DNA from 3 places in the Enterobacter dykesii genome. Region 1 is predicted to be linked to each of the others. Evidence: predicted binding sites of a transcription regulator. Region 1 holds the regulator's gene; each other region holds the start of a gene.
The links. The regulator PurR, encoded in region 1, represses purine synthesis genes. The targets are predictions, from matches to a motif close to CANGCAAACGTTTGCNTG.

Region 1 (9,999 bases):
CACTTTCACGCCAGTGGCAAACGCCTCTCAGCAGGCGCGGCATTCTGCTGTACAAAAAAACCATCTGGTGAAAGCCACAGACCGTAAGAAAAAAACCACCGCTAAGAACGACAAGAAAAAAACACCGGCTCAGACGAAACAGACCGCTTCCAGCAAAACGAAAACAAAACCTTCCCGCACTGCCCACTCCGCTAAAAGTAAAGCTTCGCAAACCGCCGCTAACCTCGTTACTGAAAAATGCATCACGCGTAAAGGCCACAAGGCGAAATGCACGAAGGTCACGAAAATAGCGGAAGTGCATAAAGTGCGTGTACAGAAAGCGCAAAAGACCGCGATGAACAAACTGATGGGGCAGATTGGCAAACCTTATCACTGGGGTGGCAGTTCGCCGCGTACCGGGTTTGACTGCAGCGGCCTCGTCTATTACGCCTATAAAGATCTGGTCAAATTCCGCATTCCTCGCACCGCCAATGAGATGTACCACCTGCGCGATGCCTCACCGGTTGACCGCGGTGAGCTGGAAAACGGCGATCTGGTGTTCTTCCGCACTCAGGGTCGCGGCACGGCTGACCACGTCGGCGTGTATGTCGGCAACGGGAAATTCATCCAGTCTCCACGTAGCGGCCAGGATATTCAGATTACCTCTCTCAGTGAAGACTACTGGGTACGCCACTACGTCGGCGCGCGTCGCGTGATGACGCCGAAAACCATCCGCTAACCCCTGCCCTGCCGCATCCGTGGCAGGGTAAGTTCCTCTTTTGCATACCCTTTCAATTTGCTATCCTGTCCCTGTTGTCTGTGTGGTTATTGGCAACGCAAAATACAATAAGGAGAGAAGCAATGTCGTTCGAATTACCTGCACTACCGTATGCAAAAGACGCCCTGGCACCGCACATTTCTGCGGAAACCCTGGAATATCATTACGGCAAGCATCACCAGACGTACGTCACCAACCTGAACAATCTGATCAAGGGCACCGATTTTGAAGGCAAAACGCTGGAAGAGATCGTCCGCAGCTCAGAGGGTGGCGTATTTAACAACGCGGCTCAGGTGTGGAACCATACCTTCTACTGGCACTGCCTGGCGCCGAATGCCGGCGGTGAACCTGTCGGTGAACTGGCTACCGCTATCAACGCCGCATTTGGCAGCTTCGCGGATTTCAAAGCGAAGTTTACCGATGCAGCCATCAAGAACTTCGGTTCTGGCTGGACGTGGCTGGTTAAAGAGGCGGATGGCAAACTGGCTATCGTGTCCACCTCTAACGCGGGTACCCCGCTGACCACCAGCGCGAAGCCGCTGATGACCGTGGACGTGTGGGAACACGCTTACTACATTGATTACCGCAACGCGCGTCCGAACTACCTGGAGCACTTCTGGGCACTGGTTAACTGGGACTTTGTCGCGAAGAACTTCGCCGCGTAAGAGACACGCAGAAGGGTTCGCCCTTCTGCGTTTTTGGTTTATTCCGCAGCGCAGGCTGCTTCAGGCTGTTTACGTCCCGACATCATCACCAGCAGCAGGCCGAGCGCGGCAATAATCGCCCCCATCACCGGCACAAAGTTGTATCCCAGACCACCTGAAATCACGGCCCCACCGGCCGCGGCGCCCAGGGCATTACCCAGGTTAAACGCACCGATATTCACGGATGATGAAAGTCCCGGCGCCTCGTGCGCGACACGCATCACGCGCATCTGCAGCGGCGGCACCACGGCGAAAGTGGCGGCTCCCCAGACGACCATCGCGATCGCGGCCCCGAACTCATTACGCGCCAGCCACGGAATGGCAACCATGATGACAATCAGCAGGGTTAAGAAGCCCTTAAGCGTCCCGCTCACGGAACGGTCGGCAAATTTCCCGCCGAGATAGTTGCCGATCGAGAAGCCCACGCCAATCAGCACCAGCATCGCGGTCACAAAGAGAGGCGTTGCGTGGGTGATATCGTGCAGCACCGGTGAAATATAGGTGTAGAGGGTAAACATCGCCCCTGCCCCCAGCACGGTGGTGAGCAGCGCGGAGAGCACCTGCGGACGCATCAGCACCGACAGCTCTTTACGCACTTCCGGACGTTCACCGGCGCTGCCTTTCGGCAGGGAGAAGAACAATGCCACCATCGCGACCACGCCCAGCCCGGCCGTCGCCAGGAAGGACATACGCCAGCCGATCGCTTCTCCCAGCCAGGTTGCCGCAGGCACCCCGCCGATGTTGGCAATCGTCAGCCCCATAAACATGGTTGCCACGGCGCTCGCCTGCTTGTGTTTAGGCACCACGCTGGCAGCCACGACCGACCCCAGCCCAAAGAACGCGCCGTGGTTAAGGCTGGTCAGAATACGCGACAGCATCAATGTGGTGTAGTCCGGCGAAATGGCCGAAAGCACGTTGCCGAGGGTGAAAATCGCCATCAGGAAAATCAGCGCATTGCGGCGCGCGCGGTGCGAAAGAAGAAGCGTCATCAGCGGCGCCCCGACCATCACGCCGATAGCGTAGGCGCTAATTAACATCCCTGCCGCAGGGATCGAGACATCTACGCCCCGGGCAATAACAGGCAGTAACCCCATCGGGGAGAATTCTGTGGTGCCAATCCCAAAAGCGCCAATCGCCAGGGCCAGCAGGGGAAAATTGATTTTCATGCGTCAACTCCGGATGCCGTGTCATGTGGTGACACAGAACAAAGAAGCGGAAAGCATGACATCAATCACAAAAAATGAGAAGTTAACAAAATGGCAAAAGATTTTTGCCAGAGAAGTAACAATCCGGGGTGTCGGGAGGGAGAAGGCTCTCCCTCCGCGTAAATCAGTGCAGCGCAGCCGTCAGACCGGCCGCAACAATCAGAGCCAGCACAACAACGGTGGTGAACAGCGAAAACTTAAGATCGGAACTCATCAATTTTTCTCCTTTTAATCCCCACACGAAAAGTGAGCTTGCTCATTTTTGCACAGATTACGTCAAAAATCTTCCTAGATTTATACTGATAACCACTTTACCTCTTCCCCTTTTCATCAAGATAGGACAAAATTCCACGCTAAATTTATTAGCGTACCGGCCATTGACCCCCTCCTGACGTCCCGTGTCGTTTTCCCGGCGTGCCGCAATTCAAGATTGCGTGATAAGGGTGAGAGAAGGCAAACGTTTACCTTCAAGTTTTTCAGGAGCTTAGGATATGGTCTGGAGTGACATTTAATGGCAACAATTAAAGACGTAGCAAAACGCGCAAACGTTTCCACTACAACCGTATCACATGTAATTAACAAAACCCGCTTTGTGGCGGAAGAGACGCGCAACGCCGTCTGGGCAGCGATCAAAGAGCTGCACTATTCGCCAAGTGCGGTTGCGCGTAGCCTCAAGGTTAATCACACCAAGTCCATTGGATTGCTGGCGACCAGCAGTGAAGCGGCCTATTTTGCCGAGATCATTGAAGCGGTCGAAAAGAACTGCTTCCAGAAAGGCTATACCCTGATTCTGGGCAACGCGTGGAACAGCATTGAAAAACAGCGTGCCTACCTGTCGATGATGGCGCAAAAGCGCGTTGATGGCCTGCTGGTGATGTGTTCCGAGTATCCGGAATCCGTGCTGTCGATGCTGGAAGAGTATCGCCATATTCCGATGGTGGTGATGGACTGGGGCGAAGCGCGCGCGGACTTCACCGATTCCGTTATCGATAACGCCTTTGAAGGCGGCTATATGGCCGGTCGTTATCTGATTGAACGCGGTCACCGCGAGATTGGCGTGATCCCCGGTCCGCTGGAGCGCAACACCGGCGCGGGCCGTCTGGCCGGTTTTATGAAAGCGATGGAAGAAGCGCTGATCAACGTGCCGGAAAACTGGATCGTGCAGGGCGACTTTGAGCCGGAGTCGGGCTACCGTGCGATGCAGCAGATCGTCTCCCAGCCGCACCGTCCGACCGCCGTGTTCTGCGGGGGCGACATCATGGCCATGGGCGCGCTCTGCGCTGCCGACGAGTTGGGCCTGCGCGTACCGCAGGATATTTCCGTGATCGGCTATGACAACGTGCGTAACGCGCGCTTCTTCACCCCGGCGTTGACTACCATTCACCAGCCAAAAGACTCGCTGGGCGAAACGGCTTTCAACATGCTGATGGACAGGATCGTCAACAAGCGTGAAGAGTCGCAGTCCATTGAAGTTCACCCGCGTCTTATCGAACGCCGTTCCGTTGCGGACGGTCCGTTCCGCGACTACCGTCGTTAATCGCTTTACGGGGCCAGCTATGCTGGCTCCCGTAACCATTCCCGGTTTAGCGTTTCGCTGTCTCCCAGATAGTCCAGCAGCCACGCCATCGCAGGCGAGACATCATTTTGCTGCCAGGTGAGGCAGCAGGCCGCATCCGGGAACGGATTCTCCAGCGTCAGCTCAACCCACTCTCCGGTATCGATGCGCGGACGCGCAAAATGAACGGGCACCATCGCGACGCACAGCCCGGCGCTGAGGCACGTCGCCGATGATTCCCAGTCCGGAGCCACCACCCGCCGCTGGTTGTCCAGAAGCCAGGTGATACGCTTGGGCAATGAACGGGACGTATCCTCCAGCACCAGCGACGGCCAGTTGCGCAGCGTGTCATCGCTCAGCGGCCCGTCCATCGCCGCCAGCGGATGATCGCTTGCCACCACGCATTTCCAGCTCAGCATCCCCATATCGCGAAAGGCGTAACGTCCCCCGACCGGGATCGCCTGCGTGGCCCCAATCGCCATCTCTGCCCTGCCGTCCGCCAGCGCATCCCAGACGCCGTTAAACACCTCCTGCGAGACCCGCAGCTCGACGTCAGAAAAATGACGATAGAAATCGACGATCATCTGCCGGGTGCGCTCCGGCTTAACGATGTTATCCACCGCGATGGAAAGATGTCCCCGCCAGCCGTTAGCGATCTGCTGACACTGTTCGCGGGTGATCTGCATTTTTTTGATAACAGAACGCCCTTCCTTCAAAAACCACGCGCCTGCGGGCGTTAATTCCACATCACGATGCCGCCGTTCAAACAGCGGAACCGCCAGCCACTCCTCAAGCTGACGCACCGTGTAGCTGATTGCCGAAGGGACGCGGTGCAGCTCCTGCGCCGCACCGCTAAAGCTGCCGTTACGCGCAACAGCATCGACCACTTCAAGAGAATAATCTGACCACATTTTCTGCCTGCAAAATTTTTGAATGCACCCGCCAAATATTAGCGTTTCACAAGCGGCTTTGCACTCCCTACACTCAGCGCCAATGTATACCTGCCTCCTCAGGAGAATAAAATAATGCAACCCAGGAACGGTTTTTTAGTCTGGCTCGGCGGCTTAAGCGTGCTGGGCTTTTTGGCCACCGACATGTACCTGCCGGCGTTTGCCGCCATGCAGGAAGATTTGCAAACCCCTGCTGCCGCCATCAGCGCCAGCCTGAGTTTGTTCCTCGCCGGTTTTGCCTTCGCGCAGCTGCTCTGGGGACCGCTCTCGGATCGCTTTGGTCGTAAACCGGTACTGTTGCTGGGCCTGGCCATTTTTGCCGTGGGCTGCCTGGGGATGCTATGGGTACGCGATGCCGCCTGGCTGCTGGTGCTGCGGTTTGTTCAGGCCGTGGGCGTCTGTGCCGCGGCCGTGACCTGGCAGGCGCTGGTCACCGACTACTATCCGGCTAACCGCACAAACCGTATTTTCGCTACCATTATGCCGCTGGTGGGTCTCTCACCTGCCCTCGCTCCCCTGCTGGGCAGCTGGATCCTCGCGCATTTCGACTGGCAGGCCATTTTCGCCACGCTGTTTGCCATTACCCTGGTACTGATGCTGCCGGCGTTCGCCCTCAAGCCCGCGCATAAAAAAGAAGCGCATGCAGACGCGAAGCCGATTACCTTCACGTCTCTGCTCAGCACCAAAGCGTATCGCGGGAATGTCCTGATCTATGCCGCCTGCTCGGCAAGCTTCTTCGCGTGGCTCACCGGCTCGCCGTTCATTCTGCACGATATGGGCTACAGCCCGGCAGCCATCGGCCTGAGCTATGTTCCGCAGACCATCGCGTTCCTGGTAGGCGGTTACGGCTGCCGCGCGGCGCTGCAAAAGTGGGAAGGTCAGCAGATGCTGCCATGGCTGCTGGTGCTGTATGCGCTGAGCGTTATCGGGACCTGGGCCGTTGGCTTTATTCCGGGTGCCGGTCTGGCAGAAATTTTGATCCCATTCTGCGTGATGGCCATTGCGAACGGGGCGATTTATCCGATCGTTGTGGCGCAGGCGCTGCGTCCTTTCCCGCAGGCAACTGGCCGCGCCGCCGCGCTGCAGAACACCCTGCAGCTGGGGCTGTGCTTCCTGGCAAGCCTGGTGGTCTCGGCGCTGATTGCGACGCCGCTGTTAACCACCACCAGCGTAATGCTGTTCACCGTAGCGCTGGCGGTATTGGGCTATCGCATGCAGGCCTCCGCGCAGCGTGAGCAGGAAAAGAGTGCTCAGGTTGAAACGTCACATGCCTGATTGCGTCAGAAATCATGTTAATTTTCAGTGATTAGGTTGCTAACAATTTTCTATTGAATCACCAAATTTTGAGGCCTATACTAAATTTGGTTCGATTAAATACGATAAATATTAAGCGTTAACGGGAGCCGGAGTGCTCCCGTTTTACCATGGAAGGCATTTCGGCAAGGGTTATCTCCCTTCCTCTGTTCTACGTCGGATATTAGCCTCGCGGTATTTACCGTGAGATTTCTCACAAACCAAAAAAAGCGTCTACGCTGTTTTAAGGTTCTGATCACAGTAGGGTGATGGAGAAGCTATGAGTTCATCGTGTATAGAAGAAGTCAGCGTTCCGGATGACAACTGGTCCCGGATCGTCAGTGAACTGTTAGGTCGAGCAGGCATCACTATCAATGGATCATCGCCATCCGATCCTCAGGTTAAACATCCCGACTTTTTTAAACGCGTGTTGCGGGAAGGGTCGTTAGGCCTGGGTGAAAGCTATATGGACGGCTGGTGGGAGTGCGAGCGTCTGGATACCTTTTTCGCCAGCGTGCTGCGTGCCGGTCTTGAAAATCAACTCCCTCGCAATCTGAAAGACACCCTGCGCGTCGCCTCTGCCCGACTGTTCAATCTGCAAAGTAAAAAGCGCGCGTGGATCGTTGGCAAAGAACACTACGATCTTGGCAACGACCTGTTCAGCCGTATGCTGGACCCTTTCATGCAATACTCCTGCGCCTACTGGAAAGACGCGTCGACCCTTGAAGAGGCCCAGCAGGCCAAGCTGCGTCTGATTAGCGAGAAGCTGCAGCTCCAGCCCGGTATGCGCGTGCTGGATATCGGCTGCGGCTGGGGCGGGCTGGCGTATTTTATGGCGAAACACTATGGCGTCAGCGTCGTCGGCGTCACGATCTCAGCGGAACAGCAAAAAATGGCGCGAGAGCGCTGCCAGGATCTCGATGTGGATATCCGGCTGCAGGACTACCGTGACCTGAACGAGCAGTTTGACCGGATCGTTTCCGTCGGCATGTTCGAGCACGTCGGGCCGAAAAACTACGCTACCTATTTTGAGGTGGTGGATCGTAATCTGAAGCCGGACGGCATCTTCCTGCTGCACACCATCGGCTCTAAGCGGACCGACAATAACGTCGACCCGTGGATCAACAAATACATCTTTCCGAATGGCTGTTTACCGTCCGTTCGCCAGATTGCCAACGCCAGTGAACCCCATTTCGTGATGGAAGACTGGCATAACTTTGGCGCGGATTACGACACCACGTTGATGGCCTGGCATGCGCGTTTTCAGGAGACCTGGCCAGAAATTGCGGACAACTATTCTGAACGATTCAGGCGGATGTTTAGCTATTATCTGAATGCCTGCGCGGGGGCGTTTCGCGCACGGGATATTCAGCTCTGGCAGGTGGTATTCAGCCGCGGGATTGAACACGGTCTACGTGTCGCACGCTAAAAAAATAACCCCGGATGTCCGGGGTTATTTTTTATTCTTCTTCTGCGGCGGTCTTTATTATTGCCGCTTCTTTTGCTGCCAGCACGCGCTCAACCGTATCCACTACCGCCTGGGTTTGCGGATCGATTTCGATATTCACGCGATGCCCCAGTTTTTTGGCGCCCAGCGTGGTGCGCTGCAGCGTTTCAGGAATTAAATGCACGCAAAAACGCGTTGGCGTTACTTCACCCACCGTCAGGCTAATCCCGTCAATGCCAATAAATCCTTTATAGAGGATGTATTTCATTAATGAAGGATCCTGCATTTTAAACCAGATCTGACGGTTATTTTCCGAGGTCACGATTTTTGCCACTTCAGCGGTGGTCATGATGTGCCCGGACATCAGGTGGCCGCCAATCTCATCGCTGAACTTCGCCGCCCGCTCAACGTTGACGGTATCTCCCACCGCCAGCTCGCCAAGGTTGGTGATGCGCAGCGTCTCTTTCATTAAATCAAAGCTAATCTGGTTGCCGTTAATTTCGGTAACGGTCAGGCAGCAGCCGTTATGAGCAATCGACGCGCCTGTTTCAATGCCCTCAAGCATATATTCCGGAAGCTCAACAACATGAGTACGGAAATTAGGTTTTTCATCAATGGACACCACTTTGGCGGTGCCCTGCACAATACCAGTAAACATGCTTACAACTCCTGTTTTTTCCAGACGGTGGTGACACCGTTTAATCTCACCACAATAACAGTTGGAAAAACAGGTTGCCAGCGGGGCGCATTTTCTGGCGATTTTTTCACTAGATAAATAGCTAAAGCCCGCTACAATAGCTGGCACCCCCCTGCATTTTCTTCTTGCTGCCCGTTTCGGCGGCTTTTTTAGTCTCTCAAATAACAACAAAATAAAGGTGTTCACGTGCAGAAGTACATGAATGAAGCGCGCCAGCTATTGGCACTGGCTATACCAGTGATCGTCGCGCAAGTGGCCCAGACCGCAATGGGATTTGTGGATACGGTAATGGCAGGTGGCTACAGCGCCACCGATATGGCGGCCGTGGCTATCGGCACGTCAATCTGGCTTCCGGCCATCCTGTTCGGCCACGGTCTGCTGCTCGCGCTCACGCCGGTTATCGCTCAGCTCAATGGCTCGGGTCGTCGCGAGCGCATTGCCCATCAGGTCCGTCAGGGTTTCTGGCTGGCAGGGTTTGTCTCCGTGCTGATCATGGTCGTGCTCTGGAACGCGGGCCACATCATTCGCGCTATGCATAACATTGACCCGGCACTGGCTGATAAAGCCGTGGGCTATCTGCGCGCCCTGCTCTGGGGTGCGCCAGGCTACCTCTTTTTCCAGGTGGCGCGTAACCAGTGTGAAGGCCTGGCGAAAACCAAGCCCGGGATGGTGATGGGCTTTATCGGTTTACTGGTCAATATTCCGGTGAACTATATCTTTATTTACGGTCATTTCGGGATGCCGGAGCTCGGCGGCGTCGGCTGCGGCGTGGCGACGGCAGCCGTTTACTGGGTGATGTTCTTCTCGATGATCGTCTTTGTAAAACGCGCCCGTTCCATGCGCGATATTCGCAACGAGAAAAGATTTAGCACGCCGGACTGGAACATCATGACGCGTCTGGTGCAGCTAGGGTTGCCGATCGCCCTCGCGCTGTTCTTTGAGGTGACCCTGTTTGCCGTGGTCGCCCTGCTGGTCTCCCCTCTGGGCATTGTGAACGTGGCCGGGCACCAGATTGCGCTGAACTTCAGCTCCCTGATGTTCGTCCTGCCGATGTCGCTGGCGGCGGCGGTGACGATTCGCGTGGGCTTCCGCCTGGGCCAGGGCTCAACGCTCGATGCGCAAACGGCCGCCCGAACCGGGCTGGGCGTCGGTGTCTGCATGGCGGTATGTACGGCGCTCTTTACCGTTGCATTACGCGAGCAGATTGCCCTGCTCTATAACGACAATCCGGAAGTGGTCACGCTGGCATCGCACCTTATGCTGCTGGCCGCGATTTACCAGATCTCTGACTCCATCCAGGTGATTGGCAGCGGCGTGCTGCGCGGATATAAAGACACGCGCTCAATCTTCTTTATCACCTTCATCGCCTACTGGGTGCTGGGACTGCCGAC
Region 2 (9,999 bases), 1.7 Mb from region 1:
GGCCTTTCACCCCCAGCCACAAGTCATCCGCTAATTTTTCAACATTAGTCGGTTCGGTCCTCCAGTTAGTGTTACCCAACCTTCAACCTGCCCATGGCTAGATCACCGGGTTTCGGGTCTATACCCTGCAACTTAACGCCCAGTTAAGACTCGGTTTCCCTTCGGCTCCCCTATACGGTTAACCTTGCTACAGAATATAAGTCGCTGACCCATTATACAAAAGGTACGCAGTCACACCACGAAGGTGCTCCCACTGCTTGTACGTACACGGTTTCAGGTTCTTTTTCACTCCCCTCGCCGGGGTTCTTTTCGCCTTTCCCTCACGGTACTGGTTCACTATCGGTCAGTCAGGAGTATTTAGCCTTGGAGGATGGTCCCCCCATATTCAGACAGGATACCACGTGTCCCGCCCTACTCTTCGAGTTCACAGCCTGTGTGCTTTCGTGTACGGGACTGTCACCCTGTACCGTGCGACTTTCCAGACGCTTCCACTAACACACAAGCTGATTCAGACTCTGGGCTGCTCCCCGTTCGCTCGCCGCTACTGGGGGAATCTCGGTTGATTTCTTTTCCTCGGGGTACTTAGATGTTTCAGTTCCCCCGGTTCGCCTCGTTAACCTATGTATTCAGTTAACGATAGTGCAACGAATTGCACTGGGTTTCCCCATTCGGACATCGCCGGGTCAAAGGTTCATATCACCTCGCCGGCGCTTTTCGCAGATTAGCACGTCCTTCATCGCCTCTGACTGCCAGGGCATCCACCGTGTACGCTTAGTCGCTTAACCTCACAACCCGAAGATGTTTCACTTCTGATTGCGAAAATTTGAGAGACTCGAACACACCATTAAGATGTGTCGTTTCAATTTTCAGCTTGATCCAGATTTTTAAAGAGCAAATATCTCAAACGTCACCCGAAGATGAGTTTTGAGATATGACGGCAGGTGACTTTCACTCACGAACCAGCAAGTGGCGTCCCCTAGGGGATTCGAACCCCTGTTACCGCCGTGAAAGGGCGGTGTCCTGGGCCTCTAGACGAAGGGGACGTAAAGTCTCAATCGCAAGACGCCTTGCTATTTACTTTTCATCAGACAATCTGTGTGAGCACTACAAAGGCAGGTTCTTTAAGGTAAGGAGGTGATCCAACCGCAGGTTCCCCTACGGTTACCTTGTTACGACTTCACCCCAGTCATGAATCACAAAGTGGTAAGCGCCCTCCCGAAGGTTAAGCTACCTACTTCTTTTGCAACCCACTCCCATGGTGTGACGGGCGGTGTGTACAAGGCCCGGGAACGTATTCACCGTAGCATTCTGATCTACGATTACTAGCGATTCCGACTTCATGGAGTCGAGTTGCAGACTCCAATCCGGACTACGACGCACTTTATGAGGTCCGCTTGCTCTCGCGAGGTCGCTTCTCTTTGTATGCGCCATTGTAGCACGTGTGTAGCCCTACTCGTAAGGGCCATGATGACTTGACGTCATCCCCACCTTCCTCCAGTTTATCACTGGCAGTCTCCTTTGAGTTCCCGGCCGGACCGCTGGCAACAAAGGATAAGGGTTGCGCTCGTTGCGGGACTTAACCCAACATTTCACAACACGAGCTGACGACAGCCATGCAGCACCTGTCTCAGAGTTCCCGAAGGCACCAAAGCATCTCTGCTAAGTTCTCTGGATGTCAAGAGTAGGTAAGGTTCTTCGCGTTGCATCGAATTAAACCACATGCTCCACCGCTTGTGCGGGCCCCCGTCAATTCATTTGAGTTTTAACCTTGCGGCCGTACTCCCCAGGCGGTCGACTTAACGCGTTAGCTCCGGAAGCCACGCCTCAAGGGCACAACCTCCAAGTCGACATCGTTTACGGCGTGGACTACCAGGGTATCTAATCCTGTTTGCTCCCCACGCTTTCGCACCTGAGCGTCAGTCTTTGTCCAGGGGGCCGCCTTCGCCACCGGTATTCCTCCAGATCTCTACGCATTTCACCGCTACACCTGGAATTCTACCCCCCTCTACAAGACTCTAGCCTGCCAGTTTCGAATGCAGTTCCCAGGTTGAGCCCGGGGATTTCACATCCGACTTGACAGACCGCCTGCGTGCGCTTTACGCCCAGTAATTCCGATTAACGCTTGCACCCTCCGTATTACCGCGGCTGCTGGCACGGAGTTAGCCGGTGCTTCTTCTGCGGGTAACGTCAATCGACAAGGTTATTAACCTTATCGCCTTCCTCCCCGCTGAAAGTACTTTACAACCCGAAGGCCTTCTTCATACACGCGGCATGGCTGCATCAGGCTTGCGCCCATTGTGCAATATTCCCCACTGCTGCCTCCCGTAGGAGTCTGGACCGTGTCTCAGTTCCAGTGTGGCTGGTCATCCTCTCAGACCAGCTAGGGATCGTCGCCTAGGTGAGCCGTTACCCCACCTACTAGCTAATCCCATCTGGGCACATCTGATGGCAAGAGGCCCGAAGGTCCCCCTCTTTGGTCTTGCGACGTTATGCGGTATTAGCTACCGTTTCCAGTAGTTATCCCCCTCCATCAGGCAGTTTCCCAGACATTACTCACCCGTCCGCCGCTCGTCACCCGGGAGCAAGCTCCCTGTGTTACCGCTCGACTTGCATGTGTTAGGCCTGCCGCCAGCGTTCAATCTGAGCCATGATCAAACTCTTCAATTTAAGTTTGATGCTCGTGAATTAAACTTCGTAATGAATTACGTATGTTCACTCAGAGACTTGGTATTCATTTTTCGTCCGAAGACATTAAGAATCCATGTCACTTTGAGTGCCCACACAGATTGTCTGATAAATTGTTAAAGAGCAGTGCAACGCGGCTTTCGCTCACCGTTGCGAGGTGGCGTATATTACGCTTTCCTCTTTCAGAGTCAACCCGTTATTTCAGGATTTTTTCTCTTCAACCGACCGGGCTGTTTGTGAAGTGATTCACATCCGCCGTGTCGATGGAGGCGCATTATAGGGAGTTCTCAGCAGGCCGCAACCGCTAAATGTCAGAAAAATGACTGACTGCTGCATTCCACAGCAAAACCCCGCCTTATACCTTTTTACACACAGACTTATCCACAATGATACGAAAAAGTGAAAATGTGCGAGCGTTGCGCAAACGTTTTCGTTAAAATGCTCGCGCTTAATAAGGATGCCCCGTCAGGTGTGTTAGATGAGTTTTTCGCAGGAAAATTCATCTAACGCTCTCTGTAATCGTGAAATCCAGGGGATTTACCATGCAACAACGTCGTCCAGTCCGCCGCGCTCTGCTCAGTGTTTCTGATAAAGCCGGTATCGTCGAATTCGCTCAGGCACTTTCCGCACGCGGTGTGGAGCTGCTTTCTACAGGCGGTACCGCTCGCCTGTTAGCAGATAAAGGTCTGCCGGTAACCGAAGTGTCCGATTACACCGGTTTCCCGGAAATGATGGATGGACGCGTCAAAACCCTGCATCCAAAAGTGCACGGCGGTATCCTTGGCCGTCGCGGTCAGGACGACGCCATTATGGAACAGCATGACATCGCCCCAATCGACATGGTTGTCGTTAACCTTTACCCGTTTGCCCAAACCGTAGCCCGCGAAGGCTGTTCTCTGGAAGATGCCGTAGAGAATATTGATATCGGCGGCCCAACTATGGTGCGCTCAGCAGCCAAGAACCATAAAGATGTGGCTATCGTGGTGAAGAGCAGCGATTACAACACCATTATTAACGAGATGGACGCCAACGAAGGGTCACTGACTCTGGAAACGCGTTTCGACCTCGCCATCAAAGCCTTCGAGCACACCGCGGCGTACGACAGCATGATTGCCAACTACTTCGGTAGCCTGGTGCCGGCTTACCACGGTGAAAGCAAAGATCCTTCCGGCCGCTTCCCGCGCACCCTGAACCTGAACTTCATTAAGAAGCAGGACATGCGTTACGGTGAGAACAGCCACCAGCAGGCTGCTTTCTATATAGAAGAAGAGGTAAAAGAAGCCTCTGTTGCGACCGCTCAGCAGGTTCAGGGCAAAGCGCTCTCCTATAACAACATTGCCGACACCGACGCCGCGCTGGAATGCGTGAAAGAGTTCAGCGAGCCGGCCTGCGTTATCGTTAAGCATGCGAACCCATGCGGCGTTGCCGTGAGCACCTCTATTCTGGATGCCTACGATCGCGCATACAAAACCGACCCAACCTCTGCGTTCGGCGGCATTATCGCCTTCAACCGCGAGCTGGATGCTGAAACCGCACAGGCCATCATCTCCCGCCAGTTCGTTGAAGTGATCATCGCGCCATCCGCATCTGAAGAAGCGCTGAAAATCACCGCGGCAAAACAGAACGTCCGCGTGCTGGTCTGCGGCCAGTGGGCAGAGCGCGTACCGGGCCTGGACTTCAAGCGCGTGAACGGCGGTCTGCTGGTTCAGGACCGCGATCTGGGTATGGTGACAGAGGCCGACCTGCGCGTGGTAACCAAACGCCAGCCGAGCGAACAGGAACTGCGTGATGCGCTGTTCTGCTGGAAGGTCGCGAAGTTCGTTAAATCCAACGCCATCGTCTACGCCAAAGAGAACATGACCATCGGGATAGGCGCAGGCCAGATGAGCCGCGTCTACTCCGCGAAAATCGCGGGTATTAAAGCAGGCGATGAAGGTCTGGAAGTAAAAGGCTCCGCCATGGCTTCTGACGCCTTCTTCCCGTTCCGTGACGGTATCGACGCAGCTGCTGCAGTGGGCATCACCTGTGTGATCCAGCCTGGCGGGTCAATTCGCGACGACGAAGTGATTGCCGCTGCCGACGAACACGGCATCGCAATGATCTTCACCGACATGCGCCACTTCCGCCATTAATTCCCGGAGCAGAAAATGAAAGTATTAGTGATTGGTAACGGCGGACGCGAGCACGCTCTGGCGTGGAAAGCGGCGCAGTCTCCGCTGGTGAAAACAGTCTTCGTAGCACCGGGCAACGCCGGTACCGCGCTGGAACCCGCGCTGCAGAACGTGGCTATCAGCGTGACCGATATCCCTGCGCTGCTGAGCTTTGCCCAGAGCGAGAAAATCGATCTGACGATTGTGGGCCCGGAAGCGCCGCTGGTGATTGGCGTGGTGGATGCGTTCCGCGCGGCGGGTCTGACAATCTTCGGGCCTACGGAAGGCGCCGCGCAGCTGGAAGGCTCCAAAGCCTTCACCAAAGATTTCCTCGCGCGTCATAACATCCCGACGGCGGAATATCAGAACTTCACCGAAGTGGAGCCAGCCCTGGCCTACCTGCGTGAAAAAGGCGCGCCGATTGTCATCAAGGCCGACGGTCTGGCCGCAGGTAAAGGCGTTATCGTCGCGATGACCCTCGAAGAAGCAGAAGCCGCGGTCCAGGATATGCTGGCCGGCAACGCCTTTGGCGATGCGGGCCACCGCATCGTGATCGAAGAGTTCCTCGACGGTGAAGAGGCCAGCTTTATCGTGATGGTCGACGGCGAGCACGTTCTGCCGATGGCCACCAGCCAGGACCACAAGCGCGTAGGCAATGGCGATACCGGCCCGAATACCGGCGGTATGGGCGCTTATTCACCCGCTCCGGTAGTGACTGACGAAGTCCACCAGCGCACCATGGATCGCGTCATTTGGCCGACCGTGAAAGGAATGGCGGCGGAAGGCAATACCTACACTGGTTTTCTCTATGCGGGTCTGATGATCGACAAGCAGGGTAACCCTAAGGTCATCGAATTCAACTGCCGCTTTGGCGATCCGGAAACGCAGCCCATCATGCTGCGCATGAAATCCGATCTGGTGGAACTGTGTCTGGCAGCCTGCGAAGGCAAGCTCGACGAGAAAACCTCTGAGTGGGACGAGCGTGCGTCTCTGGGCGTGGTGATTGCTGCAGGTGGTTATCCGGGCAATTACAACACCGGAGATGAAATCCACGGCCTGCCGCTGGAAGAGATTGAAGGTGCGAAGGTGTTCCATGCGGGTACGAAGCTGGCTGAAGACGATCGCGTCCTCACCAACGGCGGACGCGTGCTGTGTGCAACCGCGCTGGGCCATACCGTGGCCGAAGCGCAGAAACGCGCCTACGCGCTGATGGCGGATATTCACTGGAACGGCAGCTTTAGCCGTCAGGATATCGGTTATCGTGCAATTGCGCGTGAGCAGGGAGAATAATTTCACACCCTCACCCTAACCCTCTCCCTCAAGGGAGAGGGGATTTAAATCAAAAACTTTTTTCCGTCGGCTGCCAGGTGCAGAAGTCTTCGTTCGCCACCAGCAGCAGCTGAGAGCCTTCCGGCGCTTCCAGCCACGCCACACTCACTTCCATTGATGAATGACGCTGACGGCGTTGAATGTGTTCGGTTGCCCAGGATTCAAGCTCAGGCTTGACCGTCTGTCCTTCGCAGGTTGTCACCGTCCCATCGGCATGCCAGCGCCCCTGACGCAGCACAACGCGTCCCAGACGAAGCGCATCGCTGGTCTGGCGGATTTGTTCGGCACGATAACGGTAAAGAGCGATTTGATCGCTGGAAAGCTGCTGTTTTTGACCGCTGACTTCGCGCTGCATAAAGCTTAGCTCGCCATGGTCGTCAAAACGCACTTTCACGTGTTCGGGGGTCTTGCTGTAGACGTTCAGTTCAATCAGCGACAGGTCATCTCCCTGCCAGCGGTATTCCGCCGTCGACGTATTGCCGTTATGCCACGGGCTGAAGGCAGAAAGCAGATGCACTTCATCGCCGGAATCTTTGCGCCAGATCCTGACCGCGCCCTGGTTGTCCGCGTAGCCGCTGGCGGTAAACGGTGGCAGGGAGGTGTCGTGGCTGCAGGCTGACAGCAGCAGCATGCCTGCCAGCGCGAGCGTTCCACGCCAGAAAGACAAAAGGGGCGTTGCCGCCCCTTCGCTAAAACTGTTCACTGCCACGCGTCTTACTTAACAGCGTCTTTCAGTGCTTTACCAGAAACAAATGCCGGCACGTTAGCTGCGGCGATTTTGATTTCTTTACCGGTCTGCGGGTTGCGGCCAGTACGCTCAGCGCGGTGGTTCACTTTGAAGGTACCGAAACCAACCAGTTGCACAGCATCGCCTTCTTTCAGAGACTCAGTAATAGCAGCCAGGGTAGATTCCAGAGCAGCTTTAGCCTGCACTTTAGACAGATCAGCCTTGTCCGCAATTACATCAATCAGTTGAGTCTTGTTCATAAGTTATCCTTTCAATGTGTTTATCGCTTGCTAAGCATCGAGTGCGACGAAAATGCCAAAAAAGCACTCTCCTGCATACACGCACCGATAGCCACTTTTTTTCGCCCCCCAAATGTAGACCAGACAAGGGGCGAAAGGGAAGAGTCGAGGAGCGACAAAACGGGCGTTATCTCAAGTTTTCTTGTCTCATTGGTTAAAAATTATACCAATATTGCTCTCACCAGCCTCTCGTAAGTCCGCGCGCAGCCCTTTTATCAGCTCAATATCGCGTTCTTCACACTCTGCCAGCAGGCGGAAAATTTCCCACTGAATGTCCCATTCTTGCTCAACCGCCGGGTTCGCACGCAGCTCTTCGTCGGTCATCTCGCGACCTTCCTGGGTCATTTCCAGCATCGCGACGGTCGTAATAGACGCCTTACTGACTTCAATAGCGTGCTCCAGCGTTTCACCGCTCAGACGGGAGTGAAGCAGTTCGCTTAACGCCACGCAGGCATCAATCGCCGGATAGACACCGTACAGGTCAAAATCATCCGCAGCCGGAATCGCCTCTTCCAGCTTTTCCAGCTGGGAGTCGAAGTTCACCTTCGCGTCTTTCACCGTCAGCGTTTCCCAGATCAGATCCAGAATGCGGCGGTAGATATGGCCATCACCAAAGCCCGTCTCCTTACAGAACGCGGCATAGTTGGGATACATGCGCTCGCACAGGCAAGCCATAAACGTCACGTGCTGCCAGCTTTCAAGTTTCTCAAGGCGCAGGTGAATCGGGTTTTGTAGCATGATGATCTCTCGAATCGAAAATTAGGCGCAGTTTACCTGAATCATCGCTGAATTTCCTGCCAACGAACAAAAGCCGGACGCGAAGAGGCCACGGCGTCTGCCCAGCGCGTCGGCTCCGGCAAGCGGTAGCCCTTCATGCAGCGCTGCACCCACGCCAGGGCGCTGTCCATGCTCACCCGGTGCCCCGTGGCGATAAAGAGCGGGTTACAGCGCGCCTTGCTGCGCCAGACCCACGCCAGCTGCTCGCCTTTATGGATAAGCGGCGCCAGCGCGCCCGGCTCGGCAGAAAGAGGTTCAAACGCGCCGCACAGGCGTTTCTTGGCGACGCCAATGGTCGGCACATCCACCAGCAGCCCAAAGTGGCTGGCAACGCCTAAACGGCGCGGGTGTGAGATACCGTGTCCATCGACAAACAGCAGGTCAGGTTTTTGCGAGAGTTGCTCCCACGCTGCCAGCAGCGCGGGATATTCGCGGAAGGAGAGAAAGCCCGGAATGTACGGCATGGTGGTCGCGATACGCGCTACCTTGTACTCCACCAGCTCAAGCGAAGGATATTTCAGTACCACCATCGCCGCTCGCGTCACTTCCCCACCCTGCTCGAATCCGACGTCTGCTCCGCCAATGTACTGCGGAGGATCTTTATCCAGACGATCCTCGCGGATCACCGATGAGGCCAGTTCGATTTGCTGAGCGCGTAGCGACGCGAGATCCATAATCACTCCTTACTTGTGATACTGGGCAGAAAGCCGATGCACCGCCTCCACAAATACGCCTGCGTGTTCTGGCGGCACATCCTGATGAATGCCGTGGCCGAGGTTAAAGACGTGGCCTTCACCCTGGCCGAAACCAGACAGTATAGTCGACACTTCTTCTTCAATGCGGGCTGGCGGCGCATAGAGCATGGACGGGTCCATATTGCCCTGCAGCGCCACTTTGTCGCCCACGCGGCGGCGGGCATCGGCGATATCGGTGGTCCAGTCGAGGCCCAGCGCATCGCAGCCGGTTGCCGCCATCGCTTCCAGCCACTGGCCGCCGCCTTTGGTGAACAGCGTCACCGGCACGCGGCGGCCTTCGTTTTCACGCAGCAGGCCATCAACGATTTTGTGCATGTAGTACAGGGAGAACTGCTGATAATCGCGCCCGGTCAGCACGCCGCCCCAGGTATCGAAAATCATCACCGACTGCGCGCCCGCCTTAATCTGCGCGTTCAGGTAGAGGGTGACGCTCTTCGCCAGCTTGTCGAGCAGCGCGTGCAGGGCCAGCGGCTCGGCGTACATCATCTTTTTAATCAGGGTGAAGGCTTTGCTGCTGCCTCCTTCAACCATATAGGTCGCCAGCGTCCATGGGCTGCCGGAGAAGCCAATCAGCGGCACTTCACCTTTCAGCTCGCGGCGAATGGTGCGTACGGCGTTCATCACGTAGCCCAGCTCGCCTTCCGGATCGGGGATTGGCAGCTTATCCACGTCGGCTTTGCTTTTGATTGGGGAGGTGAAACGCGGGCCTTCACCGGTTTCGAAGTACAGGCCAAGGCCCATTGCATCAGGAATGGTCAGAATATCCGAGAAGAGGATCGCCGCATCCAGCGGGAAGCGGCGCAGCGGCTGGAGCGTCACTTCACAGGCCAGCTCGGCGTTTTTGCACAGCGACATAAAATCGCCCGCCTGCGCGCGCGTGGCTTTATACTCTGGGAGATAGCGTCCCGCCTGGCGCATCATCCACACCGGGGTGACATCAACGGGCTGGCGCAGCAGCGCACGCAGATAACGATCGTTCTTCAGTTCGGTCATTTTTGCAGTTCCTTAAGCGTCATGGCCTCAGTGTAACACTACTCATACTCGGCCCGACACATCGCCACGGTATCTTCTATCAGCCGACGCGCCACGGTGCCCGGCGGAGGTAACAGCGGTAAATCGTCGTAGCGATACCAGTTCGCGTCCAGCAGCTCTTTCTGGTCGATAACGATCTCGCCGCTGTCGTATTCGGCCATAAATGCCGTCATCAGCGACTGCGGGAATGGCCACGGCTGGGAGGTAACGTAGCGCAGGTTCTTCACTTTGATCCCACTCTCCTC
Region 3 (9,999 bases), 1.2 Mb from region 1:
CGTCCGACCGTCGCCGGTGTGCGTCAACAGTTAGAAGTGCACCTGCTGGACGTTGTAATGGACCTCTATGGTCGCCATATAGATGTGATACTGCGGAAAAAAATACGCAACGAGCAGCGATTTGGTTCGCTGGATGAACTAAAAGCGCAAATTGCGCGAGATGAATTGACGGCCCGCGAGTTTTTTGGGCTTTGAACCCGGCTTAACTGCCTACGTGATAAATACGGAACCGAGAATCTGATGAGTGACTATAAATCAACCCTGAATTTGCCGGAAACAGGGTTCCCGATGCGCGGCGATCTCGCCAAGCGCGAACCGGGAATGCTGGCGCGTTGGACCGATGATGACCTGTACGGCATCATTCGTGCAGCCAAAAAAGGCAAAAAAACCTTCATTCTGCATGATGGCCCCCCATATGCGAATGGCAGCATTCATATTGGTCACTCGGTTAACAAGATTCTGAAAGACATTATCGTGAAGTCCAAAGGCCTCACGGGATATGACTCGCCTTACGTTCCGGGTTGGGACTGCCACGGTCTGCCAATCGAGCTGAAAGTGGAGCAAGAGTTTGGCAAACCGGGTGAGAAGTTCACCGCCGCCGAGTTCCGTGCGAAGTGCCGCGAATACGCAGCCACGCAGGTTGACGGTCAGCGCGCTGACTTCATCCGTCTGGGCGTGCTGGGCGACTGGTCGCACCCGTACCTGACCATGGACTTCAAAACCGAAGCCAACATCATCCGCGCGCTGGGTAAAATCATCGGTAACGGCCACCTGCACAAAGGCGCTAAGCCGGTGCACTGGTGCGTGGACTGCCGTTCTGCGCTGGCAGAAGCGGAAGTTGAGTATTACGACAAAACCTCTCCATCTATCGACGTGGCGTTCAACGCTGTCGATCAGGATGCGGTGAAGGCTAAATTTGGCGTCTCCTCGGTAAATGGCCCGATCTCTCTGGTGATCTGGACTACCACACCGTGGACCCTGCCAGCGAACCGTGCGATCTCCCTGTCCGGTGAGTTCGAATACGCGCTGGTGCAGATTGACGGTCAGGCGGTTATCCTGGCGAAAGATCTGGTTGAGAGCGTGCTGAAGCGCGCGCATATCAGCGACTACACCGTGCTGGGTACCGTGAAAGGTGATGCGCTGGAGCTGATGCGCTTCAAACACCCGTTCCTGGACTTCGATGTTCCGGCGATCCTGGGCGACCACGTGACGCTGGAAGCGGGTACCGGTGCGGTGCATACCGCCGGCGGCCACGGTCCTGACGACTACAACATCAGCCTGAAGTACGGTCTGGAAATCGCTAACCCGGTTGGCCCGGACGGATCTTATCTGCCTGGCACCTATCCGGCGCTGGACGGTATCAACGTCTTCAAAGCGAACGACATCATCGTCGACATGCTGCGCACCAGCGGCGCGCTGCTGCACGTTGAAAAAATGCAGCACAGCTATCCGTGCTGCTGGCGTCATAAAACGCCGATCATCTTCCGTGCGACCCCGCAGTGGTTCGTCAGCATGGATCAGAAAGGCCTGCGCGAGCAGTCTCTGAAAGAGATCAAAGGCGTGCAGTGGATCCCTGACTGGGGCCAGGCGCGTATTGAATCCATGGTGGCTAACCGTCCTGACTGGTGTATCTCCCGTCAGCGTACCTGGGGTGTGCCGATGTCTCTGTTCGTGCATAAAGAGACGCAGGAGCTGCACCCGAACACCCTGGAACTGATGGAAGAAGTGGCGAAGCGCGTCGAAGTTGACGGTATTCAGGCGTGGTGGGATCTCGACTCCCGCGACATCCTGGGCGCTGACGCAGACAACTACGAGAAAGTGCCGGATACCCTGGACGTGTGGTTCGACTCCGGGTCTACCCACTCCTCCGTGGTTGACGTGCGTCCGGAATTTGCCGGTCACGCTGCCGATATGTATCTGGAAGGGTCTGACCAACACCGCGGCTGGTTCATGTCATCTCTGATGATCTCCACCGCCATGAAGGGTAAAGCGCCTTACCGTCAGGTACTGACTCACGGCTTCACCGTGGATGGTCAGGGCCGTAAGATGTCCAAATCTATCGGTAACACCGTTTCTCCGCAGGATGTGATGAACAAGCTGGGCGCAGACATTCTGCGTCTGTGGGTGGCCTCTACCGATTACACCGGCGAAATGGCGGTGTCCGACGAGATCCTGAAGCGTGCTGCCGACAGCTATCGTCGTATCCGTAACACCGCGCGCTTCCTGCTGGCGAACCTGAACGGGTTCGATCCGGCAAAAGACATGGTGAAACCGGAAGAGATGGTGGTGCTGGATCGCTGGGCGGTAGGCTGCGCGAAAGCGGCGCAGGAAGATATCCTGAAAGCCTATGAGTCTTACGACTTCCACGAAGTGGTGCAGCGCCTGATGCGCTTCTGCTCCATCGAGATGGGCTCGTTCTACCTCGACATCATCAAAGACCGCCAGTACACCGCGAAAGCGGACAGCGTGGCGCGTCGTAGCTGCCAGACCGCGCTGTTCCACATCGCAGAAGCGCTGGTGCGCTGGATGGCGCCGATCATGTCCTTCACCGCGGATGAAATCTGGGGCTACCTGCCGGGCGACCGTGAGAAGTATGTGTTCACGGGCGAGTGGTACGAAGGTCTGTTCGATCTCTCCAGCACCGAAGCGATGAACGATGCCTTCTGGGACGAGCTGCTGAAAGTGCGTGGCGAAGTGAACAAGGTTATCGAGCAGGCGCGTGCAGACAAGAAAGTCGGCGGCTCTCTGGAAGCGGCAGTTACGCTGTATGCAGAACCGGAGCTGGCAGCGAAGCTGACGGCGCTGGGCGATGAATTACGATTTGTCCTGTTGACCTCCGGTGCGAAAGTTGCGGATTATGCCGATGCTTCTGCTGATGCTCAGCAGAGCGAACTGCTCAAAGGGCTGAAAGTCGCGCTGAGCAAAGCCGACGGTGATAAATGCCCGCGTTGCTGGCATTACACCACCGATGTTGGCCTGGTGGCGGAACACGCAGACATCTGCGGACGCTGTGTAAGCAACGTCGCCGGTGACGGCGAAAAACGTAAGTTTGCCTGATGAGTAAAACTCTCTGTTCAACAGGACTGCGCTGGCTGTGGCTGGTTGTGGTGGTGCTGATTATCGATCTGGGCAGCAAGTTCCTGATCCTCCAGAACTTTGCTCTGGGGGAGACGGTTCCGCTGTTCCCGTCGCTTAACCTGCACTACGCGCGTAACTACGGCGCAGCGTTTAGTTTCCTTGCCGACAGCGGTGGCTGGCAGCGCTGGTTCTTTGCGGGTATCGCTCTCGGTATCTGCGTGATCCTCGCGGTGCTGATGTACCGCTCGAAGGCGACGCAAAAGCTGAATAACATAGCTTACGCGCTGATCATTGGCGGCGCGCTGGGCAACCTGTTTGACCGCCTGTGGCACGGCTTTGTGGTCGATATGATCGACTTCTACGTCGGCGACTGGCACTTCGCGACCTTTAACCTCGCTGATAGCGCAATTTGCATCGGTGCGGCGTTAATCGTGCTGGAAGGCTTCTTGCCTAAACCGGCTGCGAAAGAGCAGGCGTAATACACTCGCCCGGTGGTGAAATGCCACCGGGCAAAACAAGCGAGCAATTTGCATGTCTAAATCCGTACAGAGCAACAGCGCGGTTCTCGTTCACTTCACGCTGAAGCTGGATGACGGCTCCACGGCCGAATCCACCCGCAATAACGGCAAACCAGCCCTGTTTCGCCTTGGCGATACCTCCCTGTCTGAAGGTCTTGAGCAGCAGCTTCTGGGCCTGAAAGAGGGTGAGAAAAAAGCCTTTTCGCTGGAGCCGGATGCCGCGTTTGGCGTGCCGAGTCCGGACCTGATCCAGTATTTCTCGCGCCGCGAGTTTATGGACGCGGGTGAACCGGAGATCGGCGCGATTATGCTCTTTACCGCTATGGACGGCAGCGAAATGCCTGGCGTGATCCGCGAAATCAACGGCGACTCTATTACCGTTGACTTCAACCATCCGCTTGCCGGGCGTACCGTTCATTTTGATGTTGAAGTGCTGGAAATCGATCCTGCACTGGAGGCCTGAAATGCAGATCCTGTTGGCTAACCCGCGCGGCTTCTGCGCCGGTGTAGACCGCGCTATCAGCATTGTTGAAAACGCGCTGGAGATTTACGGCGCGCCGATTTATGTGCGTCACGAAGTGGTGCATAACCGCTATGTGGTCGACAGCCTGCGCGAGCGCGGCGCCATCTTCATTGAGCAGATCAGTGAAGTGCCGGACGGCGCGATCCTGATTTTCTCCGCGCACGGGGTCTCCCAGGCGGTTCGTAACGAAGCGAAAAGCCGCGATCTGACCGTATTCGATGCCACCTGTCCGCTGGTGACAAAAGTGCATATGGAAGTGGCGCGCGCCAGCCGCCGCGGTGAAGAGTCTATTCTGATTGGCCATGCCGGTCATCCGGAAGTCGAAGGCACCATGGGCCAGTACAGCAACCCGGAAGGGGGAATGTATCTGGTTGAGTCGCCTGAAGATGTCTTTACGCTGAACGTGAAAAATGAAGCCCGTCTGTCGTTTATGACCCAGACGACGCTCTCCGTAGACGATACCTCAGACGTGATTGACGCGCTGCGCCAGCGCTTCCCGAAAATCGTCGGTCCGCGTAAGGATGATATCTGCTACGCGACCACTAACCGTCAGGAAGCGGTGCGCGCACTGGCTGAACAGGCGGATGTGGTGCTGGTAGTAGGCTCCAAAAACTCCTCTAACTCTAACCGTCTGGCCGAACTGGCGCAGCGTATGGGGAAAGCGGCGTTTCTGATCGACGACGCAACGGACATTCAGGAAGCGTGGGTCAAAAATGCGGCCTGTGTTGGCGTGACCGCCGGCGCTTCCGCGCCGGACATCCTGGTGCAGAACGTGATTACCCGCCTGCAGGAGCTGGGCGGCGGCGAAGCGGTGCCGCTGGAAGGACGTGAAGAGAACATCGTTTTCGAAGTCCCGAAAGAACTGCGCATCGACGCCCGCGAAGTCGAATAGTCCTTTTTCTGATGAAAGGCCAGCACCTCCTGTGCTGGCCTTTTTTTTACCCGTTACTTTATCGTGACGACAAAATCATGTCTTTTACTGATATTTAAGTCGGTTTCACGTTAAATTCTAATTATCGGTGTTTTCAGTTGGCAGTGCTTCTCAAGGCTGGTTAATCTGAAAACGGTTTACATCATTTTAACGTAAGAGAATAACTATGCATGATGCACAGATCCGTGTCGCCATTGCGGGCGCGGGTGGACGTATGGGCCGTCAACTGATTCAGGCGGCACTTCAGATGGATGGCGTCGCGCTTGGCGCGGCACTGGAGCGTGAAGGTTCGTCGCTTCTGGGAACCGATGCCGGTGAGCTGGCGGGCGCAGGCCGCACGGGCGTTACCGTGCAAAGCAGCCTGGAGGCGGTAAAAGATGACTTCGATGTCTTCATCGATTTTACCCGCCCGGAAGGGACGCTAACGCATCTGGCGTTTTGTCGTCAGCACGGCAAGGGAATGGTGATCGGCACCACCGGTTTTGACGATGCGGGCAAGCAGGCTATCCAGGATGCATCAAAAGAGATTGCGATTGTCTTCGCGGCGAACTTCAGCGTCGGCGTTAACGTCATGCTTAAGCTGCTGGAGAAGGCCGCGAAGGTGATGGGCAACTATACCGATATCGAGATCGTAGAAGCTCACCATCGTTACAAAGTTGATGCGCCATCAGGTACGGCGCTGGCGATGGGCGAAGCGATTGCTCATGCACTCGATAAAGATTTAAAAGAATGCGCGGTCTATGCCCGCGAAGGTTACACCGGCGAACGCGTGCCGGGCACCATTGGCTTTGCAACCGTGCGCGCGGGTGACATCGTCGGCGAACACACGGCGATGTTCGCCGATATTGGCGAACGTGTCGAAATTACGCATAAAGCCTCCAGCCGAATGACGTTCGCCAACGGCGCCGTACGTTCCGCTTTGTGGCTTAAAAACAAGAAAGACGGCCTTTTTGATATGCGAGATGTGCTTGATCTCAACAATTTGTAAGCATTATTACCCATCGTGATGTGGTTATTGCAGTCGTAATTGTTTGATTGCATAGGGCAATATTTTATTGCCCTTTTATTTTATCTGTTTCATGGTGGATTTTACTTTAAAGCCATAAATATCTATCTGTTGTTGCATTTTAACGTTACTGGAATGTAAATTTTGACCATTTGGTCCACTTTATTCTGCTCCAATGCGTTATTTTTTATTAAACCAGGCGCGCAAGCGTTTTCCACGGTGATTTACCTGATCTTTTTGTCGCTTAAGCCGCATTCCACTCGTCAGGCTTGCAAAAGAATAAGCAAAATATCCGTTTTAAGTTGACTTTTACCCATCAAATCTCCAGAATGCCGCCGTTTGCCAAAAATCCGCTGGCAACACATTTGCATTGATTCATGACACGGTTATGAATTAATATGCAGATAAAGTGAGTGAATATTCTCTGGAGGGTGTTTTGATTAAGTCAGCGCTATTGGTTCTGGAAGACGGAACCCAGTTTATCGGTCGGGCCATAGGGGCAACGGGTTCGGCGGTTGGGGAAGTCGTTTTCAATACTTCAATGACCGGTTATCAAGAAATCCTCACTGATCCTTCCTATTCTCGCCAAATCGTTACTCTTACTTATCCTCATATCGGCAATGTCGGCACCAATGCGGCTGACGAAGAATCCTCTCAGGTACATGCGCAAGGCCTGGTCATCCGCGACCTGCCGCTGATTGCCAGCAATTTCCGCAATACCGAAGACCTCTCTTCTTACCTGAAGCGCCATAACATTGTGGCGATTGCCGATATCGATACCCGTAAGTTAACGCGTCTGCTGCGCGAGAAGGGTGCACAGAACGGCTGCATCATCGCGGGGGATAACCTCGATGCGACGCTGGCGCTGGAAAAAGCGAAAGCCTTCCCGGGCCTGAACGGCATGGACCTGGCGAAAGAAGTGACTACCGCTGAAGCCTACAGCTGGACTCAGGGTAGCTGGACGCTGGAAGGCGACCTGCCGGAAGCGAAAAAAGAGAGCGAGCTGCCGTTCCACGTGGTGGCCTACGATTTCGGCGCCAAGCGCAACATCCTGCGCATGCTGGTTGACCGCGGCTGCCGCCTGACGGTGGTTCCGGCACAAACGTCTGCCGAAGACGTGCTGAAGATGAATCCGGACGGTATTTTCCTGTCCAACGGCCCTGGCGACCCGGCGCCGTGCGATTACGCCATCGCCGCCATCAAGTCCTTCCTGGAAACCGACATCCCGGTATTCGGCATCTGCCTCGGCCATCAGCTGCTGGCGCTGGCGAGCGGTGCGAACACCGTTAAGATGAAGTTCGGCCACCACGGTGGTAACCACCCGGTGAAAGACATCGATAACAACACGGTGATGATCACTGCGCAGAACCACGGCTTTGCCGTCGATGAAGCGTCTATGCCGGCTAACCTGCGCGTGACCCATAAGTCGCTGTTCGATGGCACCCTGCAGGGAATTCATCGCACCGATAAGCCAGCATTCAGCTTCCAGGGCCACCCGGAAGCCAGCCCGGGCCCACACGACGCCGCGCCGCTGTTCGATCACTTCATCGAACTTATCGAGCAATACCGTAAGACCGCTAAATAATCAGGAGCCGAGAAGACAATGCCAAAACGTACAGACATAAAAAGCATCCTGATCCTTGGCGCTGGCCCGATCGTCATCGGCCAGGCCTGCGAATTCGACTACTCCGGCGCGCAGGCGTGTAAAGCCCTGCGCGAAGAGGGTTACCGCGTTATCCTGGTGAACTCCAACCCGGCGACCATCATGACCGACCCGGAAATGGCTGATGCGACCTACATCGAGCCTATTCACTGGGAAGTGGTGCGTAAAATCATCGAGAAAGAGCGTCCGGACGCGGTGCTGCCAACCATGGGCGGCCAGACGGCGCTGAACTGTGCGCTGGAGCTGGAGCGTCAGGGCGTGCTGGAAGAGTTCGGCGTGACCATGATCGGTGCGACCGCCGACGCGATTGATAAAGCAGAAGACCGTCGCCGCTTCGACGTGGCGATGAAGAAAATCGGCCTCGACACCGCGCGTTCCGGTATCGCGCACAACATGGAAGAAGCGCTGGCCGTCGCGGCTGACGTGGGCTATCCGTGCATCATCCGTCCATCGTTCACCATGGGCGGCACCGGCGGCGGTATCGCCTATAACCGCGAAGAGTTCGAAGAGATTTGCGAACGCGGTCTGGATCTCTCCCCAACCAAAGAGCTGCTGATTGATGAATCGCTGATTGGCTGGAAAGAGTACGAGATGGAAGTGGTGCGTGATAAAAACGACAACTGCATCATCGTCTGCTCCATCGAAAACTTCGATGCGATGGGTATCCACACCGGTGACTCCATCACCGTTGCGCCAGCCCAGACCCTGACCGACAAAGAGTATCAAATCATGCGTAACGCCTCGATGGCGGTGCTGCGTGAAATCGGCGTGGAAACCGGCGGCTCTAACGTGCAGTTCTCCGTTAACCCGAAAACAGGCCGTCTGATTGTTATCGAAATGAACCCGCGCGTGTCCCGCTCCTCCGCGCTGGCTTCTAAAGCGACCGGCTTCCCGATTGCCAAAGTGGCGGCCAAGCTGGCGGTGGGTTACACCCTCGACGAGCTGATGAACGACATCACCGGTGGCCGCACCCCAGCGTCCTTCGAGCCGTCAATCGACTACGTTGTGACCAAAATTCCACGCTTCAACTTCGAGAAATTCGCAGGCGCGAACGACCGTCTGACCACCCAGATGAAATCTGTCGGTGAAGTCATGGCGATTGGCCGCACGCAGCAGGAATCCCTGCAGAAAGCGCTGCGCGGTCTGGAAGTGGGCGCGACCGGCTTTGACCCGAAAGTGAGCCTGGACGACCCGGAAGCGCTGACCAAAATCCGCCGCGAGCTGAAAGACGCGGGCGCAGAGCGTATCTGGTATATCGCCGATGCCTTCCGTGCGGGCCTGTCCGTCGACGGCGTGTTCAACCTGACCAACATCGACCGCTGGTTCCTGGTGCAGATTGAAGAGCTGGTGCGTCTGGAAGAGCAGGTTGCTGAACTGGGCATCAACGGCCTGGACGCTGACTTCCTGCGCGTGCTGAAGCGTAAAGGCTTCGCCGATGCGCGTCTGGCTAAGCTGGCGGGCGTGCGCGAAGCGGAAATCCGCAAGCTGCGCGATCAGTACGACCTGCACCCTGTCTACAAGCGCGTGGACACCTGTGCGGCGGAATTCTCGACCGACACCGCCTACATGTACTCCACCTATGAAGACGAGTGCGAAGCGAACCCGTCCGTCGACCGCGACAAGATTATGGTGCTGGGCGGCGGTCCAAACCGTATCGGCCAGGGCATCGAGTTCGACTACTGCTGCGTACACGCCTCGCTGGCGCTGCGCGAAGACGGTTACGAGACCATCATGGTCAACTGTAACCCGGAAACCGTCTCTACCGACTATGACACCTCTGACCGCCTCTACTTCGAGCCGGTTACCCTGGAAGACGTGCTGGAAATCGTGCGCATCGAGAAGCCAAAAGGCGTTATCGTGCAGTACGGCGGCCAGACCCCGCTGAAGCTGGCGCGCGCGCTGGAAGCAGCAGGCGTGCCGGTAATCGGCACCAGCCCGGACGCGATTGACCGTGCGGAAGACCGCGAGCGTTTCCAGCAGGCGGTTGACCGTCTGAAGCTGAAACAGCCGGCGAACGCCACCGTCACCGCCATTGAAATGGCCGTTGAGAAGGCAAAAGAGATTGGCTATCCGCTGGTGGTGCGTCCTTCGTACGTGCTGGGCGGCCGCGCGATGGAAATCGTGTATGACGAAGCCGACCTGCGTCGCTACTTCCAGACCGCGGTGAGCGTCTCCAACGATGCGCCAGTGCTGCTCGACCGCTTCCTCGACGACGCGGTGGAAGTGGACGTTGACGCCATCTGCGACGGCGAAATGGTGCTGATTGGCGGCATCATGGAG

Region 2: the regulator PurR is predicted to act here: its motif matches at 3,103-3,120, upstream of purH (bifunctional phosphoribosylaminoimidazolecarboxamide formyltransferase/IMP cyclohydrolase).
Region 3: the regulator PurR is predicted to act here: its motif matches at 6,257-6,274, upstream of carA (glutamine-hydrolyzing carbamoyl-phosphate synthase small subunit).

The regions. Positions count from the first base shown of each region.
Region 1 covers NZ_CP126604.1:1,877,213-1,887,211, reverse strand. The annotation lists gene F0320_RS09030 (C40 family peptidase) at 1-718, shown strand, start outside; gene sodB (superoxide dismutase [Fe]) at 841-1,422, shown strand; gene F0320_RS09020 (MFS transporter) at 1,461-2,627, opposite strand; gene F0320_RS09015 (YnhF family membrane protein) at 2,791-2,880, opposite strand; gene purR (HTH-type transcriptional repressor PurR) at 3,178-4,203, shown strand; gene punR (DNA-binding transcriptional activator PunR) at 4,221-5,132, opposite strand; gene punC (purine nucleoside transporter PunC) at 5,247-6,446, shown strand; gene cfa (cyclopropane fatty acyl phospholipid synthase) at 6,745-7,893, shown strand; gene F0320_RS08990 (riboflavin synthase) at 7,925-8,569, opposite strand; gene mdtK (MdtK family multidrug efflux MATE transporter) at 8,795-9,999, shown strand, end outside.
Region 2 covers NZ_CP126604.1:220,307-230,305, reverse strand. The annotation lists rRNA gene F0320_RS01055 (23S ribosomal RNA) at 1-785, opposite strand, end outside; tRNA gene F0320_RS01050 (tRNA-Glu) at 968-1,043, opposite strand; rRNA gene F0320_RS01045 (16S ribosomal RNA) at 1,128-2,667, opposite strand; gene purH (bifunctional phosphoribosylaminoimidazolecarboxamide formyltransferase/IMP cyclohydrolase) at 3,228-4,817, shown strand; gene purD (phosphoribosylamine--glycine ligase) at 4,833-6,125, shown strand; gene F0320_RS01030 (DUF1481 domain-containing protein) at 6,175-6,867, opposite strand; gene hupA (nucleoid-associated protein HU-alpha) at 6,879-7,151, opposite strand; gene F0320_RS01020 (YjaG family protein) at 7,338-7,928, opposite strand; gene nfi (deoxyribonuclease V) at 7,970-8,641, opposite strand; gene hemE (uroporphyrinogen decarboxylase) at 8,651-9,715, opposite strand; gene nudC (NAD(+) diphosphatase) at 9,754-9,999, opposite strand, start outside.
Region 3 covers NZ_CP126604.1:647,786-657,784, forward strand. The annotation lists gene ribF (bifunctional riboflavin kinase/FAD synthetase) at 1-195, shown strand, start outside; gene ileS (isoleucine--tRNA ligase) at 241-3,057, shown strand; gene lspA (signal peptidase II) at 3,057-3,557, shown strand; gene fkpB (FKBP-type peptidyl-prolyl cis-trans isomerase) at 3,610-4,059, shown strand; gene ispH (4-hydroxy-3-methylbut-2-enyl diphosphate reductase) at 4,061-5,011, shown strand; gene dapB (4-hydroxy-tetrahydrodipicolinate reductase) at 5,217-6,038, shown strand; gene carA (glutamine-hydrolyzing carbamoyl-phosphate synthase small subunit) at 6,493-7,641, shown strand; gene carB (carbamoyl-phosphate synthase large subunit) at 7,660-9,999, shown strand, end outside.